DNA from 3 places in the Cupriavidus sp. SW-Y-13 genome. Region 2 is predicted to be linked to each of the others. Evidence: predicted binding sites of a transcription regulator. Region 2 holds the regulator's gene; each other region holds the start of a gene.
The links. Region 2 encodes sigma-54, which starts transcription at its own class of promoters, with help from an activator protein. Its sites were predicted from a motif close to TGGCANGNAANCTGCTTT; they were not measured.

Region 1 (5,022 bases), on a different contig from region 2:
GCAGCCCATTGAATAGCGCGATATCGGTACCGGGCTCGATATCCAGGTGCAAGACGTTTTCCTTGCCGGCGGCCTGCTCCGCTACCGCGATCGTTGTCGTGCGGCGCGGGTCGACGAATATCACCTTGGCGGCGGCCATGGTCTCGCCGGGGAAGCGCTGCTTGCGCTTGTCCATCGTCTGGCCCTGCAGGTTCGGCAGCCAGTGGGCGAGGAAATAGTTGGTCTGCGTCTCGTATGAGTTGCAGCCAATCGCCATGATCACATCGGCTAGTTCCGCGTCCTCGTAACTGTTGTTCAGCTCCCCAATTCCCATCTCGCGCGTGGCGTGGCATTCGGAGTTGTAGGCCGGGCGGTTATGGATGCGCACCAGCGGCGTTTTCAGCGCCGTGAACATCAGCTTGCCTGTGCCCCAGGTGTTCTCGAAGCCACCGCCAGCGCCACCGTGATCGAAGCAGTCAAACGCCAGTGCGGCGGGGCCGTCCCGATCGAGGATCTTCTTGGTCAGGCCGGCATAGAGTGCAAGGGCATCGTCCCAACTGGTGTCCACCCACTGGTCGGAAACATAGACGCGCGGGCTGCGCAGTCGCGCACGGCCCACGCCATCCGGCGTGAACATTACCTTGGCCAGTTGACCACCGCGCGTGGACGAGAGCCCCTTGTTCACCGAGCACTGCTTGTCAGGCACGATCATGATGTTCTGGCGCCGGCCATCGCGATCGACGATCGTGTTCTGCATGGCAGGTGTCATGATCACAGTCAGCGGTGGAAGCTGCTTGCGAAAATCCAGGCCGAGTGCGTTCTCGCCCGGCGCTCGGCCGCCTTCGCTATTTTCCGGCCACTTGTAGACGTGATACCCACATCCGACAATGCAGAAGTGGCATGTCAGGTTGGTCCGCTGCGCGCTCACGGGCGGCAATGTCACCCGATCCTTGTTCGTTGCCATGGCAGTGCCCCCTTACAGCAGGTTGGCTTGACGGCCGTAGATCAACCCGTCGACGCCAATGGCTTTCACGCTGCCATCTGCGGCGCTGTACTCGAGCTGGATTCTCGGAAGATTCTCGGTGGCCTGGCCGGATACCATCTGCCCGGACTTCTCGGGGTCAAAGATGCTGAAATGACAGGGGCATCGGAATGTGCGCGCCGTGGAGTCATAGGCGACCGGGCAACCCATGTGCGTACAGAGCGTGCTGTAGGCAACAATGTCACGGTCGGGGCCAACGCCACCTGGAACCGGCGCACCCGTCTTGATTACCGCGCATGGCGATGAGGCATCAGGGTACGTAAAGGTGACCGGTGTGTTGGGCCGAAGCTGGCCAGCCCGTGCGATCACCTTAGGCTTGAATGGCAAGGTCGTGCGACCTACGTCCGCTGGTGGCGCGGCAGCACCGGCCGGACTCACCACCGTACCCGAGATGCTTACGCCGGCCGCGGAACCGCCAGCAGCCTTCAGAAACTGCCTGCGCGAAATTGACATGTCGCCCTCCTTCCAAATGCGATCTCGGACCGAGCTGGGTGGCCTGAGGTACATCGTGGTCGCGGGGCTTTAGAGGGCGATTTGCCGGGCGGCCGCGCTCCCCGAGGGATCACGCGACTAGATCTTGATAATTCTGGAATTGTGTAACTAATTTCTAGGGCAATGACAGCCCCACTGCAAGTTGCATAGCAAAATAAAGCGGCGCCGATGGTCACGATGTTTGTACGCCATAGAGCACATCAAACAAACAGTGGGTAGTCTGATCTAGCGCAAGGAAAACAGCGCATGCAATCTCTTTATTTTGATAATATTGGAAACATGGAATTATGGGAACGCCGGAGCGATTCCTTCCCGTCTCCCTGAACACCGCACACCGTTCACCGATTGCTGTCAGCGAGCCCGAGGGCCGACTTTTTGAAAGGAAGTCATCATGAAAAAGCTGGAAGTGTTTGACCCTGCCATGTGTTGCTCGACGGGGGTCTGTGGCGTGGATATAGATCCGATCCTGGCGCAATTCGCGGCCGACCTCAAATGGGTCGAAGAACAAGGTGTCACTGTGACCCGGTACAACCTGGGGCAGGAGCCTCAAGCATTCGTGGCCAACCCCTCTGTGGTCAAGGAAATGGAGGGTGGCATGGATCGTCTGCCCATCATTGCAATCGATGGCCATATTGTATCCACCGGCATGTACCCCTCGCGCCAACACCTGGCGCAGAAGCTCAATCTTGCGCCGGCAACGGCCGAGAAGCCGCGGGTCAAGGCGGGTAGCTGCACACCCGGCTCCGGCTGCTGTTGAAGCGGGGACGCCATGACCTTGCCTTCTACACGTACCCGCTATCTGTTCTTCACCGGGAAAGGCGGGGTCGGTAAGACCTCGCTATCCTGTGCCACCGGGCTGGCCTTGGCCGAAGCCGGGCGTTCGGTGCTCATCGTTAGCACGGACCCTGCGTCTAACCTGGACGAGGTGCTGGGCGTAGGCCTGAGTCAACTGCCAACGGCGATCCCCGGGGCGCCTGGCCTGCACGCGCTGAACATCGACCCGGAAGCGGCGGCACACGCCTACCGGGAGCGGATGGTGGCCCCTTACCGAGGCATATTGCCGGCTGCTGCAATCCAAAGCATGGAGGAGCAGTTCTCCGGCGCGTGCACCGTCGAGATTGCTGCGTTCGACGAGTTCTCGAAACTCCTTGGCGACTCGTCCGGTACGGCCGACTTTGACCATGTCATCTTCGACACGGCTCCCACCGGACACACCCTGCGTCTGCTGACAATGCCCTCGGCATGGGACGAGTTCATTTCCTCATCCACTGGCGGCGCCTCCTGCCTCGGTCCGCTGGCCGGGCTGGAAAAACAGAAGGCGCTATACGCGGCAACCGTCGATCGTCTTTCCAATGCAGACGAGACCACGGTCATCCTGGTTGCCCGTGCCGATACCGCATCCTTGAGGGAAGCCAATCGCACGGGTGCCGAACTGGCGGATCTTGGGATACGTAACCAGGCCCTGGTCATCAATGGCCTGTTCACGGACGCCGGCTCCGGCGACCCAACGGCGACGGCCATGGCGCAGTTGGCGGACGAAGCATTGGCAAACATCCCGGCCGAATTGGCCGGGTTGCCGCAGGCGCGTATCCCCTTCCTGCCGCGTGGCACCGTCGGATTGGACGCGCTACGCGAAATGGCCCATCCCGAGACTGTGGCATTGCCGACCAGTCACGAGATGCCCGAAACCAGCTTGCCACCTGGCTTGAGCGGTCTGGTCGAGCGCATGGCGTCGGCCGGCCATGGCGTCATCATGACGATGGGCAAAGGCGGCGTGGGCAAGACCACTGTCGCTGCAGCAGTTGCCGTGGCACTTGCGAAGAAGGGCCATCGGGTCGTGCTTTCAACGACTGACCCGGCTGCGCATATTGCCGCCACCATTGAAGGCGAGCTTCCTGGCCTGACGATCGCCCGAATCGACCCAGCGGAGGAAGTGCGACGGTACACGGAGGAGGTGCTCTCCAAGGCTGGCCAGCAACTCGACGCCGCTGGGCGCGCGATGCTGGAAGAGGACCTGCGTTCGCCATGCACCGAGGAAATTGCCGTATTCCGAGCCTTTGCCCGCACCGTCGACGAAGGCAAGGACGGATTCGTGGTGTTGGACACGGCCCCCACAGGCCACACGATCCTGTTGCTCGATGCGGCGGAGGCCTACCACCGGGAAGTGATGCGCACGCAAGGGGATATGCCTGAGGCTGTGCGGCAGTTGTTGCCCAGGCTGCGCGACCCTGGCTATACGCGAGTGCTTATTGTTACCTTGCCGGAGGCCACGCCCGTTCACGAGGCGGAGCGTCTTGCCAAGGACCTGGCCCGAGCTGGTATCAAGCCTTACGCGTGGGTCATCAACCAATCGCTCCTGGCGAGTGGGACGACGCACCCCGTGCTGTGCCAGCGCGGCGCTTACGAGGTGCCTTTCATTCGCCGCGTCGTCGACGAGCTGGCGCAAAGCTGCGCCCTAATACCGTGGCTCTCCGAGTCCCCAGTCGGAGTCAAGGGCCTGGAGCATCTGGTCGCTCGCGAGCCAAACCGCGAGCCCGATCCATCTTCTGTGAGGTAACACCGTGAAGACACTTCCTATCGTTTGGCAGCGCCTCGTTTCCGGTGGGGAAACTTGCCCACGATGCGCTGGCACCGGAGATGAGGTTGAGCGGGCCTACCGGCAACTGCGCGAGCAGTTGATGCCGCTGGGCATCGAGCCAGTATTGGAGACTCGAGAGATTGATGACGCCACCTTCAAGGCCAATCCGTCTGAATCCAATCGGATCTGGATTGCGGGAAAACCGATGGAGGAATGGGTCAATGCCTCGGTAGGCAGCAGCCCCTGCTGTTCGGTTTGCGGCGACTCCGAATGTCGCACCGTCGACGTTGGTGGGACCGCCTACGAGGTAGTGCCAGAGGACTTGCTGGTCAAGGCCGGGCTCATTGCCGCGCTGACGATGAATGCGGAAAAGTAGGAACGGATGTGCCATCTGCAACTAGACGTCACGTTGGGACCGAGCGACATATTTGCCGTGTTGAGCTACGAGCGAGCGACAGGTCAAGCACGAAGTTCTCGCGCGGAACCCGGCCGCCCGGCCGGCGAGATGCATAAGCCGCTTGACCTTCCCCCTGTAGCAAGGTCGATAGTGTGAATAGGACCACCCTGATTGGGCGCCAATACATCATCGCCCGGCACTGGAAGTGCACAATGACTGACTTGTCTTCCCTTCCATTGGCGGAAGCCGTCTATGCCGCGTACGCACTGGCGTTGAGCCAACGGAACACAGACGTCGCTGATCCCCTGCTGCGCGCACTTGAGCTATTGGCCGCCCAGTCCGGGGATAGCTCACATTTGAATGCCGCCTACACGCTTATTGAGCGGTCCATAGCCGCGACGCACAACCTGCGTCCTCACGAGCGTTCCACGCACTAGGTCGGCGGCTATACCGGCAGGTCTTCCAGCATTGCAGATCACTCGGCAAAAAACTCCGGGTGGCGAGCTTGCAGCTCGTCTGCCGGCAATTCGCACT
Region 2 (5,022 bases):
CACGAGGCCATGGCCGCGCGAAATCAGTTCGAGGCCCAGTTCGCTCTTGCCCAGGCCCGATTCGCCCATGATCAGCACGCCCATGCCGAGGATGTCGAGGAACACGCCGTGCATCGTCACGCGCGGTGCCGAGATACGCGACAGGTACAGGCGCAGGTGATCGATCACGGCCGCCGACGATACCGGCGTGGTGAACAGCGGCGTGGACGAACGCGTGCAGCGCAGTTCGAGGTCGGGCGGCGGCTCCATGCCGTCGGCGATGACCAGGAAGGGCGGCTCGAGCAGGATCAGCTCGCCCATCTGACGCTTGCGCGGCTCGTCGTCGAGACGCTGGTAATAAAGGATTTCGGGTTTGCCGAGCACCTGGATCCGGTTCGGGTGGATCAGGTTCAAGTGGCCCACGAGGTCCGCCGCGGAGGTGGCTTCACGCGCGAACTCGACATCGAAGGCGCGGTCCGCACCTTCAAGGCCGGCGACCCACGACAGTTTGATGTCTGCTGCGTTGTCGTCGAAGATCGACTGCGAGGTGACGCCGGTGAGTTCCATGCGGGATGACTTTCAGGAGGGGGCGGTAGGACAGTGGGCTGCGGCGGGCGATTCCGGCGTTAGGGATGCCAGTCCGATAGCAACTGGTGGACGGCTTCCGGCGTGGGCAGCGTCGCCAGCCCTTCGCGCATTTCGCGGTCCGACAGCAACTGGGCAATTTCGGAAAGAATTTCCAGATGCTGCTGCGTGGCCTGCTCGGGCACCAGCAGGAAGATCAACAGCGAGACCGGCTTGCCATCGGGCGATTCGAACGGGATGGGTTCCGCCAGGCGCATGAAGCCCGCCAGCGGCTGCTTCAGGCCCTTGATGCGGCCGTGCGGAATGGCAACTCCAGCGCCAAGCCCGGTGGAACCCAGGGACTCGCGCGCAAAGAGGTTGTCGGTAACAGTGGCCCGCGCCACGCCATGGTTGTTCTCGAACAGGAGCCCGGCTTGCTCGAAGACCCGCTTCTTGCTGGTGACGGTGACGTCGAGATGGATGTTGCCAGGTGGCAGCAGTTTGGCCAAACGATTCATGGGCGATGCACGAGAAGTCCGAGTGACAAGCCGGCGCGCATGGACCGGCCCGCCGAGTTGGGGGCAATCAGGATATTGAGGTGCCAGTCGCCCGCATTGGAGCGTCCGGCCATTATAGAGCAGGGCTGCCACGCACTTGTGCGCTGCAGCGTCGCGCCTGCGGACTTCCGCCGCGAGGTCGTCGACCGGTTTGCCCACCCGAAATACTGCCCGACCCGTGCGCCTTCAGGGCGCACCGCCGGTTCCGCATGACGGGACCGTTCTGCCTGTGATTTGTGGTGCAGCATACACCGACATGCGAGAGATGCGAACACCTTCGGTGTATCAATTCGTCGCTTAGTGGTGTCGAGGTAACGCGTGAGGAATGGAAAGTTGTGCGGCAACCGGACGCCCCATCAAAAAAGCCGCGCAGATGCGCGGCTTTGCTCTCTTACTGTCAGTCCTCTCAGGACAACTGAAACTGTCGTTTCGTTGCGCTGGTTATTGTTGCTGTAGCTGCGCTTCGGCCATCTGGTACTTGACCGCCTCGCGGTCATGCCCTTGCACGCGATCCTTGTAGCGGATCACCTGGCGGTCGAGCTTGTCGACCAGACAGTCGATCGCCGCGTACAGGTCTTCATGATGGGCTTCGACGAAGATGTCCTTGCCTTTGAGGTGCAGATTGATTTCCGCGTACTGACGCTTGTCCTTTTCCTTGTGATTGTCGACTGATAGCAGCACGCTTACGCCAATGACCTGATCGAAATGTCTGACAATTCGCTCCAGTTTCGTTTCCACATACTCACGCAGCGGGGGCGTGATGTCGAGGTGGTGTCCACTGATCTTGAAGTTCATAGCGCTTCTCCTTCTGAAAGAGCCGCACCAGGCAGGCGGTTACGGCTCGGCTACAAAGACTTGCGGAGATTCACTGCGGGGATTTTCAATGCTTCGCGATATTTCGCCACCGTGCGGCGTGCGACCACAAAGCCCTGTTCGCCCAGCAGTTCGGCGATGCGGCTGTCGGAAAGAGGATTCCTGGGGTCTTCGGCTCCTATCAGTTGCTTGATCAGCGCGCGTATAGCCGTGGATGAGGCCGCGCCACCCGTCTCCGTGGAGACGTGGCTTCCGAAGAAGTACTTCAACTCGAAAGTACCCATCGGCGTGGCCATGTACTTGTTCGTTGTGACCCGGGAAATGGTCGACTCGTGTAAACCCAGTGTATCGGCAATTTCACGCAAAACCAAGGGGCGCATCGCGATTTCCCCGTGCGAGAAAAAGTTCTTTTGACGCTCCACAATCGCCTGCGACACCCGCAGGATCGTATCGAATCGTTGCTGGATGTTCTTGATGAGCCACCGCGCTTCCTGCAGCTTTTGCTGCAGTCCGGCAGCCCCTGCCTCGCCCTTCGCACCGCGCAGAATCTGCGCGTACATATCGTTGATGCGCAGGCGCGGCATCACGTCCGGATTGAGCTGCGCGATCCATCCGCTGCCGCTCTTGCGCACAAACACATCCGGCACCACGAAGTCCGCTTCCGGACGGCTGTACGCGTGTCCTGGATACGGTGCGAGGGAGCGGATCAATTCGTGCGCAGCCTTCAATGCTATTTCGTCCACCTGCAGGGCTTTCTTGAGCCGGGTGTAATCCCGTACGGCCAGCAGTTCCAGATGATGATTGACGATAGTCAGCGCCAGTTCGCGCTGCGGGTGCTTCAACCGCTTCAACTGCAAACTCAGGCACTCCGCAGCGTTGCGTGCCCCGACACCGGGTGGATCGAAGCTCTGCAGCAGCGTAAGTATCGCCTGCACCTCATCCACTTCGAACTCGAGTTCTTCCGGGAGTTCCGAACAAATTTCCTCGAGCGAGGCGCTCAGGTAACCGTCGTCGTCGAGCGACTCGATCAGGAAAATGGCCAGGCCCTTGTCGCGCACCGAGATCTTGAGTGGCGTGAGCTGCTCCATGAGGAACTCGCGCAGCGTCGGATCGGCGTCGCGCAGTTGCATCGGCGTCTTCTCGTCTTCGTCGCCTTGCGGGCGTCGCGCGAAGTCGTCGAGGCTCCAGTCGTTGCCGTAGTCCTCGCTGCCGGTATCGTTGTAGTTTTCCTCTTCGCCACCCGCCGCGCCATCGGCACGTTCGGTGCCGTTGGCCTGGGGTTCGGCCGGTGCGGGTGCCGGTGCGGTCTGGAGGTTGACCGAGCCGTCCGCGGCCACGCGCAGCGGACTATCCAGCCAGTCGTTCTCGCGCTCGAGCAACGGATTTTCCGTCAGCGCCTGCTCCACTTCCTGCTGCAGTTCCAGCGTGGAAAGCTGCAACAGCCGGATCGACTGTTGCAGCTGCGGGGTCAGGGCCAGATGCTGGGAGAGGCGGAGCTGAAGCGAAGGTTTCATGCGACCTATTCTATGCGCATCTTTCCGTTGTTGGAACGGAATTTGCTAGAACCTATCGCCCAACCTTGCGTGATCGGAAACGGCTTTGGAAAAACGGTGTGCAGCGTGGGCAGAAATTGCCGCACCGCACGCATCACATGCGGAAATTCTCGCCCAGATAGACGCGGCGCACAGATTCGTTGGCGATGATTTCCTCTGGCAGGCCGGATGCCAGCACCGTACCTTCGCTGATGATGTACGCGTGGTCGCAGATGCCCAGCGTCTCGCGAACATTGTGGTCGGTAATCAGCACGCCAATGTTGCGGGCCTTCAGGAAACTCACGATCCGCTGGATTTCGCCCACGGCGATAGGGTCCACACCGGCAAACGGTTCGTCCAGCAGGATGAAACGCGGCGACGACGCGAGCGCGCGGGCAATTTCCACCCGGCGGCGCTCACCGCCCGACAACGACAGTGCCGGGTTGTTGCGCAGGTGCGCGATCTGCAGGTCGTCCAGCAGGGAGTCGAGCCGGCGGTCGATCTCGGCCTTGGTCAGCGACTTGCCGTTTTCCACCTGCAGCTCCAGCACGGCGCGGATGTTTTCCTCGACATTGAGCTTGCGGAAGACCGACGCTTCCTGCGGCAGATAGGACAGGCCCATGCGCGCGCGCTCGTGGATCGCAAGGCCGCTGATGTGCTTGTCGTCCAGCACGATGTCGCCTTCGTCGAGTGCCACCAGCCCCACGATCATGTAGAACGATGTGGTCTTGCCCGCGCCGTTCGGACCCAGCAGGCCCACCACTTCACCGCTCTTGACGTCGAGCGACACATCCTTGACCACCGTGCGCGTGCCGTAGCGTTTCTTCAGATGGCGGACGACCAGCGTGCTGCTGTCGGTGCGGACGCTCGCAGCGGAAGAGGCGGCAGGGGAGGCGAGGGTGGCGGAGTCGTTCATCGGATACGGAGGCGATAGAAGGGGCTGTGTTTCAGGGCTTGGCCGGGGCCGTGGACGGCTTCAGGTCCAGCGGGGCGCCGCTCGCGGCGGGGGCGCTGGCATCGGCGCGCGGCGACAGCACGGCGCGTACGCGGCCCGACGGGTTGCCCGCGGTGGTGTTGTTGTCGCCGCCGGTGGCGGTGTAGTACTCGTTGCGGCTGTCATAGGTGATCACGGCGCCGCGGATTTCGTCGAGGATCTTGGCGCCGACGCCCGAGACACGTGCCGCGCGGGCATGGCCGATCAGCTTGTTGACCTCGGTCTTGCCATCGTATTCGATGCGGTCGCCCCAGCCGTCGATGTATTCGTCCACGCCGTCGCGCTTCTGGCGGATGTACGCCTGGCGGCCCGGCTTGGACGTGGCAATGGCGTACTGGTAGCCCTCGGGGTCCGTGCGCAGTTCGGCAGCGTCGGATTTCAGCACCATCGTGCCCTTGGTCAGCACCACGTTGCCGGTGAGGGTGTAGATCTGCTTGACGTCATCGTAGCTGGCATTGTCCGCTTCGAGCACGAGGGGCTTGGCCTGGTCCGCGCGCTCGGCAAAAGCGGGCTGGACCATGCTCATGGCGAGCGCGAGTCCGAGGGCGGCTAGGGCCGTCAATCGGGCGGGCGCCGGGCGGCG
Region 3 (5,022 bases), 750 kb from region 2:
GATTCAGCGAGCTATAGGCCGGATTGGCCGGGATATGGGTCACGGCGGAGCAGCGCAGCACCGCCTCGTTGGGCAGGCCATAACGCTCGTTGCCGAACACGAAGGCGATCATGGCTGCGTCGTCCGCACCGGCCAGCACCGTGTGTGCCTGCGCCGCCGCCGCACGCGGCAGCAGGCGGGGCGGGCCGAATTCACGCTGGCGCGCCGTCATCGCGACGGTAAAGGCCGTTCCGGCCAGCGCGGTCTCGATATCGGGGACGATACGGGCGCCCGCCAGCACATCGTCCGCGCCACTGGCCATGGCCACGGCATCGGCATGGGCCAACACATCAGGCTCGCGCGGCGACACCAGCACAAGGCCGCCCGGCGCTGCACCGAAGCCCATGGTCTTCATCGCACGCGCCACCGAACCCACGTTGCCCGGGTGGCTTGTCTCCACGAGCACCACACGGACCCGGGAAAAAATGTTCCCCGGATCACACGATGCCGGGGATGCCGGATCTGGTCCGGCCGGTTGATTCAACGCTTCAGTCATTTGGGATGGCCCGTCGTCACCGATTACCGCATCGAGGCGTGCGGCGGGCCGGGTTTCCTATACAATGCTGCCTTCAATTTGCGGCGCGTCGCCAGAACCGGCGGCGCCCCTCGTTCTTCTACAATCCGTTGTGTTGTTCGGCCAACGCCGGGCATTCGCGCATTCCTGACCACCATGCTGGCGGGGACGCCGCGCGATCCATGCCTTGCTGCGCCGTCTGGAGAGATTCATGCATCCGATGCTCAATATCGCCGTCAAGGCGGCCCGCAAGGCGGGTTCCATCATCAACCGTGCGTCGATGGACGTCGACCTGGTGCGCGTTTCGCGCAAACAGCACAACGATTTCGTGACCGAAGTCGACCGCGCAGCCGAAGCGGCGATCATCGAGATCATCAGCACCGCCTACCCCGAGCACGCCATTCTAGCGGAAGAGTCCGGCCAATCCTGGGCCGAAGGCGAAGAGCAGAGCGAATTCACCTGGGTCATCGACCCGCTCGACGGCACGACCAACTTCATCCACGGCTTTCCCCAATACGCGGTTTCGATCGGCCTGCTGCACAAGGGCGTACCCTCGCAGGCGGTGGTCTACGACCCCACGCGTGACGAACTGTTCACGGCCAGCAAGGGCGCCGGCGCGTTCCTGAATAACCGCCGCATCCGCGTGACGCGCCGCGACAAGCTGGCCGACTGCCTGATCGGCACGGGCTTCCCGTTCCGTGATCTCGACGGCATGGACGAGTACCTCGAAATCTTCTCGCTGATGACGCGTAGCTGCGCTGGCCTGCGCCGCCCGGGCGCCGCAGCGCTGGACCTGGCCTATGTGGCCTGCGGCCGCCTGGATGGCTTCTTCGAAACCGGCCTGAAACCGTGGGACATGGCAGCCGGCATGCTGCTGATCACCGAGGCCGGCGGCCTGGTGGGCAACTACGCTGGCGAATCGCGCCAGATGGAACAAGGCGAAGTGCTGGCCGGCAACCCGAAGGCATTTGCGCAGATGGTGCGCCTGCTGACGCCGTTCTCGCTGGACAACGCCAAGCCGAAGCTGAAGCCGATCCAGGACTGATCTTCGCCGGGGGGGCGCCGTCAGGCGCTCCTGTCGAGGGTACAGGCCGTGGGCAGGTAGTTCTGTTTGAAACCATCGCTGCCGCCTCGCACCGCGCAGTTCCACGTCCCATCGGTCAGCCGCCCCACCGTGATACGCGTGTTGCGGGCGGCCACATGCACATCGCCATCCAGCAACACCACGATGGCACCAGACCCATCCGCGTTGAACACGAAAGTATTAGGCGTGGCGGTCAGCGGCGACTGGATATAGCCCAGTGCGTCCCTGGCATCGGGGAATGCATGCACGCCGTGCTGCAGCCGCTCCTCCACCGGGATCTTGTAGGCCGATGCCTCCCAGAACGCTCGCGCCACCTGCGCCTTGACCGTGTAATCCTGGTAGGTCGGGATGGCAATGGCGGCCAGGATCCCGATGATTGCCACCACGATCATCAATTCGATCAGCGCAAAACCCCTTTCGAGCCTGCCGCGCTTTCTTTCGGATTGTTCCGGCCCCATTCCCGCTTTCTTGCTGCGCATACTTACTCGTCCCGTTGTCGGCGTTTTATTGGATTCGTGCCGGTGCCTGCGGTCCTATCCAAGCTTTGTGCCATGTCTGAACGACCCCGGAAGTGACAAATTCTGTCCGCCGGTCACGTCGCGCGTACCTTCGGGCTGACAAGTTCGATGTGCGCTGCCGGACCAGGTGACAAATCCCGGCATGCTGCACTTCGCCAAGAAGCGTCCCACCAAAAATTCGTCAGAGGCGAAACGTCTCATTCAAAAATGAGAATCCGCCGCATGGGCCGAGGGTTGACCAGGCAGTAAAATGCCGCTTTGCGCCACGGAAGGAATGGCTTGGCCGCGCGGATGCCCCGAGGCATCCGGACGTACCGCCAGCCATCCCCGATGTGGCAACCGATACACCGGCGGCCCTGCCAGACCGCCCGCGAGGAACGCATGTCCGCAGAAACCCTTTCCAACCTTCCCGCAACCGACAGCGCCACGGTCGGCGACAACCGCTCTGACGCCGTTGACGCAATAGCCACCCAAGGCGACTCGGCTGTCCCGGAACATTCCGAGAAGCCGGCCAAGACGGCCAAGGTGGATAAAGCGGCCAAGTCCGGGCAAGCCGAAAAACTCTCCCCGATGATGCAGCAGTACACCGGCATCAAGGCGGACCACCCGGACACGCTGCTTTTCTACCGGATGGGCGACTTCTACGAGCTGTTCCATGACGACGCCGAGAAGGCCGCTCGGCTGCTCGACATCACGCTGACCGCACGCGGCCAGTCCGGTGGCGTACCCATCCGCATGGCGGGCATCCCCTTCCACTCGGCGGATCAGTACCTCGCACGACTGGTCAAGCTGGGCGAATCCGTGGCGATCTGCGAGCAGATTGGCGACCCGGCCACCAGCAAGGGGCCGGTCGAGCGCAAGGTCGTGCGAATCGTGACGCCGGGCACGTTGACCGATGCCGCGCTGCTGTCGGACAAGGTCGACTCGTTCCTGATGGCCGTCCACCAGCAGACCACGCGACGCGGCGTCAGCAAGACCGGTCTTGCATGGCTGAACCTCGCCAGCGGCGAACTGCGGCTGATGGAATGCGATGGCGCGCAACTGTCGCGCGAACTGGAACGTGTCCGCCCCGCCGAACTGCTTTACGCCGATGGCATCGAACTGCCCGCCCTGGCCTGTGCGCGCACGCGGCTGCCCGAATGGCATTTCGACCAGGAAGCCGGCACGCGGCGCCTGCGCGAGCAGATCGGTGTCGCCAGCCTGGAGCCGTTCGGCTGCGCAGGACTTGGCGCGGCACTGGGTGCTGCGGGCGCGCTGCTCAACTACGCGGCAAGTACGCAGGGCCAGTCCTTGCGCCACGTGCAAGGCGTGACCGTCGAGCGCGAATCGGAGTTCGTGGGCATCGACACCGCCACGCGCCGCAATCTCGAACTGACCGAGACGCTACGCGGCGGCGAATCGCCCACGCTGTTCTCGCTGCTCGACACCTGCTCCACGACAATGGGCAGCCGCGCGTTGCGGCACTGGCTCCATCATCCGCTGCGCGATCCGGCACTGCCGCGTGCCCGTCAGCAAGCCATTGGCGCGCTCATCTCACAAGACCCCGACGCTGTCCGGTCGCATCTACGCAAGCTGTGCGACGTCGAGCGCATCACGGCGCGGCTCGCACTGCTGTCGGCACGGCCGCGAGACCTGTCGGCCCTGCGGGATACGCTGCGTGGCCTGCCGCTGGTACAGGCCAGTGTCACCTTGGCCGATGACGCCGCGCTGCTGGCCGAGACGCTCGAGGAACTCGATGTCCCGCAAGACTGCCTGGATCTGCTGGCGAGCGCCGTGGCAGACGAGCCGTCGACCGTGATTCGCGACGGCGGCGTGATCGCGCGCGGCTATGACGCGGAGCTAGACGAACTGCGCGACATCTCAGAAAACTGCGGGCAATTCCTGATCAGCCTGGAAACCCGCGAGCGCGAACGCACCGGCATTTCCAATCTGCGCGTCGAGTACAACCGCGTGCATGGCTTCTATATCGAGGTCACGAACGGACAAGCCGACAAGGTACCCGACGACTACCGGCGCCGCCAGACGCTCAAGAACGCCGAGCGCTACATCACGCCAGAACTGAAAGCCTTCGAGGACAAGGCGCTGTCGGCGCAGGACCGTGCGCTGGCACGCGAGAAACAGTTGTACGAGGCGCTGCTCCAGACGCTGCTGCCGCATATCGGCAGCCTGCGTCGCGTGGCCGCCGCGCTGGCGCGTCTCGACGTGCTGGCCACGCTCGCGGAGCGCGCGCGAACGCTGGACTGGACACAGCCGGAACGCGTGACCGAGAACGTGATCGACATCTCGCAGGGCCGGCATCCGGTGGTCGAGGGCCAACTGGCGGCGGAGTCGGTCGCGTTTATCGCCAATGACTGCCACCTCACGGAGGCGCGCAAGCTGCTGCTGATCACCGGCCCGAACATGGGCGGCAAGTCGACGTTCATGCGCCAGACCGCGCTGATCGTGTTGCTGGCCTGCGTGGGCGCCTGGGTGCCCGCACGCCGCGCCGTGATCGGTCCCGTCGATCGCATCTTCACGCGCATTGGCGCCGCCGACGATCTGGCGGGCGGGCGCTCGACGTTCATGGTCGAGATGACCGAGGCCGCCGGCATCCTGCACAACGCCACACCGTCGAGCCTTGTCCTGATGGATGAAATCGGACGCGGTACATCGACGTTCGATGGCCTGGCACTGGCGTGGGCCATCGCGCGGCACCTGCTGTCGCACAACCGCAGCCATACGCTGTTCGCCACGCACTACTTCGAATTGACGCAGCTGCCGCAGGAGTTCCCGCAGGCCGCCAACGTCCACCTGTCCGCTGTGGAGCATGGCGACGGCATCGTGTTCCTGCATGCGGTGCAGGACGGTCCGGCGAGCCAGAGCTACGG

Region 1: the regulator sigma-54 is predicted to act here: its motif matches at 1,648-1,665, upstream of GA566_RS32825 (arsenate reductase (azurin) small subunit).
Region 3: the regulator sigma-54 is predicted to act here: its motif matches at 2,172-2,189, upstream of GA566_RS33185 (pilin).

The regions. Positions count from the first base shown of each region.
Region 1 covers NZ_WHLX01000005.1:246,052-251,073, reverse strand. Annotated here, with positions in the region: partial or broken gene GA566_RS32830 (arsenate reductase (azurin) large subunit) at 1-943, opposite strand, end outside; gene GA566_RS32825 (arsenate reductase (azurin) small subunit) at 956-1,474, opposite strand; gene arsD (arsenite efflux transporter metallochaperone ArsD) at 1,905-2,270, shown strand; gene arsA (arsenical pump-driving ATPase) at 2,283-4,070, shown strand; gene GA566_RS32810 (DUF2703 domain-containing protein) at 4,075-4,467, shown strand.
Region 2 covers NZ_WHLX01000001.1:381,359-386,380, forward strand. Annotated here, with positions in the region: gene hprK (HPr(Ser) kinase/phosphatase) at 1-546, opposite strand, end outside; gene ptsN (PTS IIA-like nitrogen regulatory protein PtsN) at 606-1,061, opposite strand; gene hpf (ribosome hibernation-promoting factor, HPF/YfiA family) at 1,542-1,895, opposite strand; gene GA566_RS01805 (RNA polymerase factor sigma-54) at 1,946-3,427, opposite strand; gene lptB (LPS export ABC transporter ATP-binding protein) at 3,561-4,361, opposite strand; gene lptA (lipopolysaccharide transport periplasmic protein LptA) at 4,393-5,022, opposite strand, start outside.
Region 3 covers NZ_WHLX01000001.1:1,129,909-1,134,930, reverse strand. Annotated here, with positions in the region: gene GA566_RS05210 (RNA methyltransferase) at 1-535, opposite strand, end outside; gene GA566_RS05205 (inositol monophosphatase family protein) at 765-1,598, shown strand; gene GA566_RS33185 (pilin) at 1,619-2,116, opposite strand; gene mutS (DNA mismatch repair protein MutS) at 2,726-5,022, shown strand, end outside.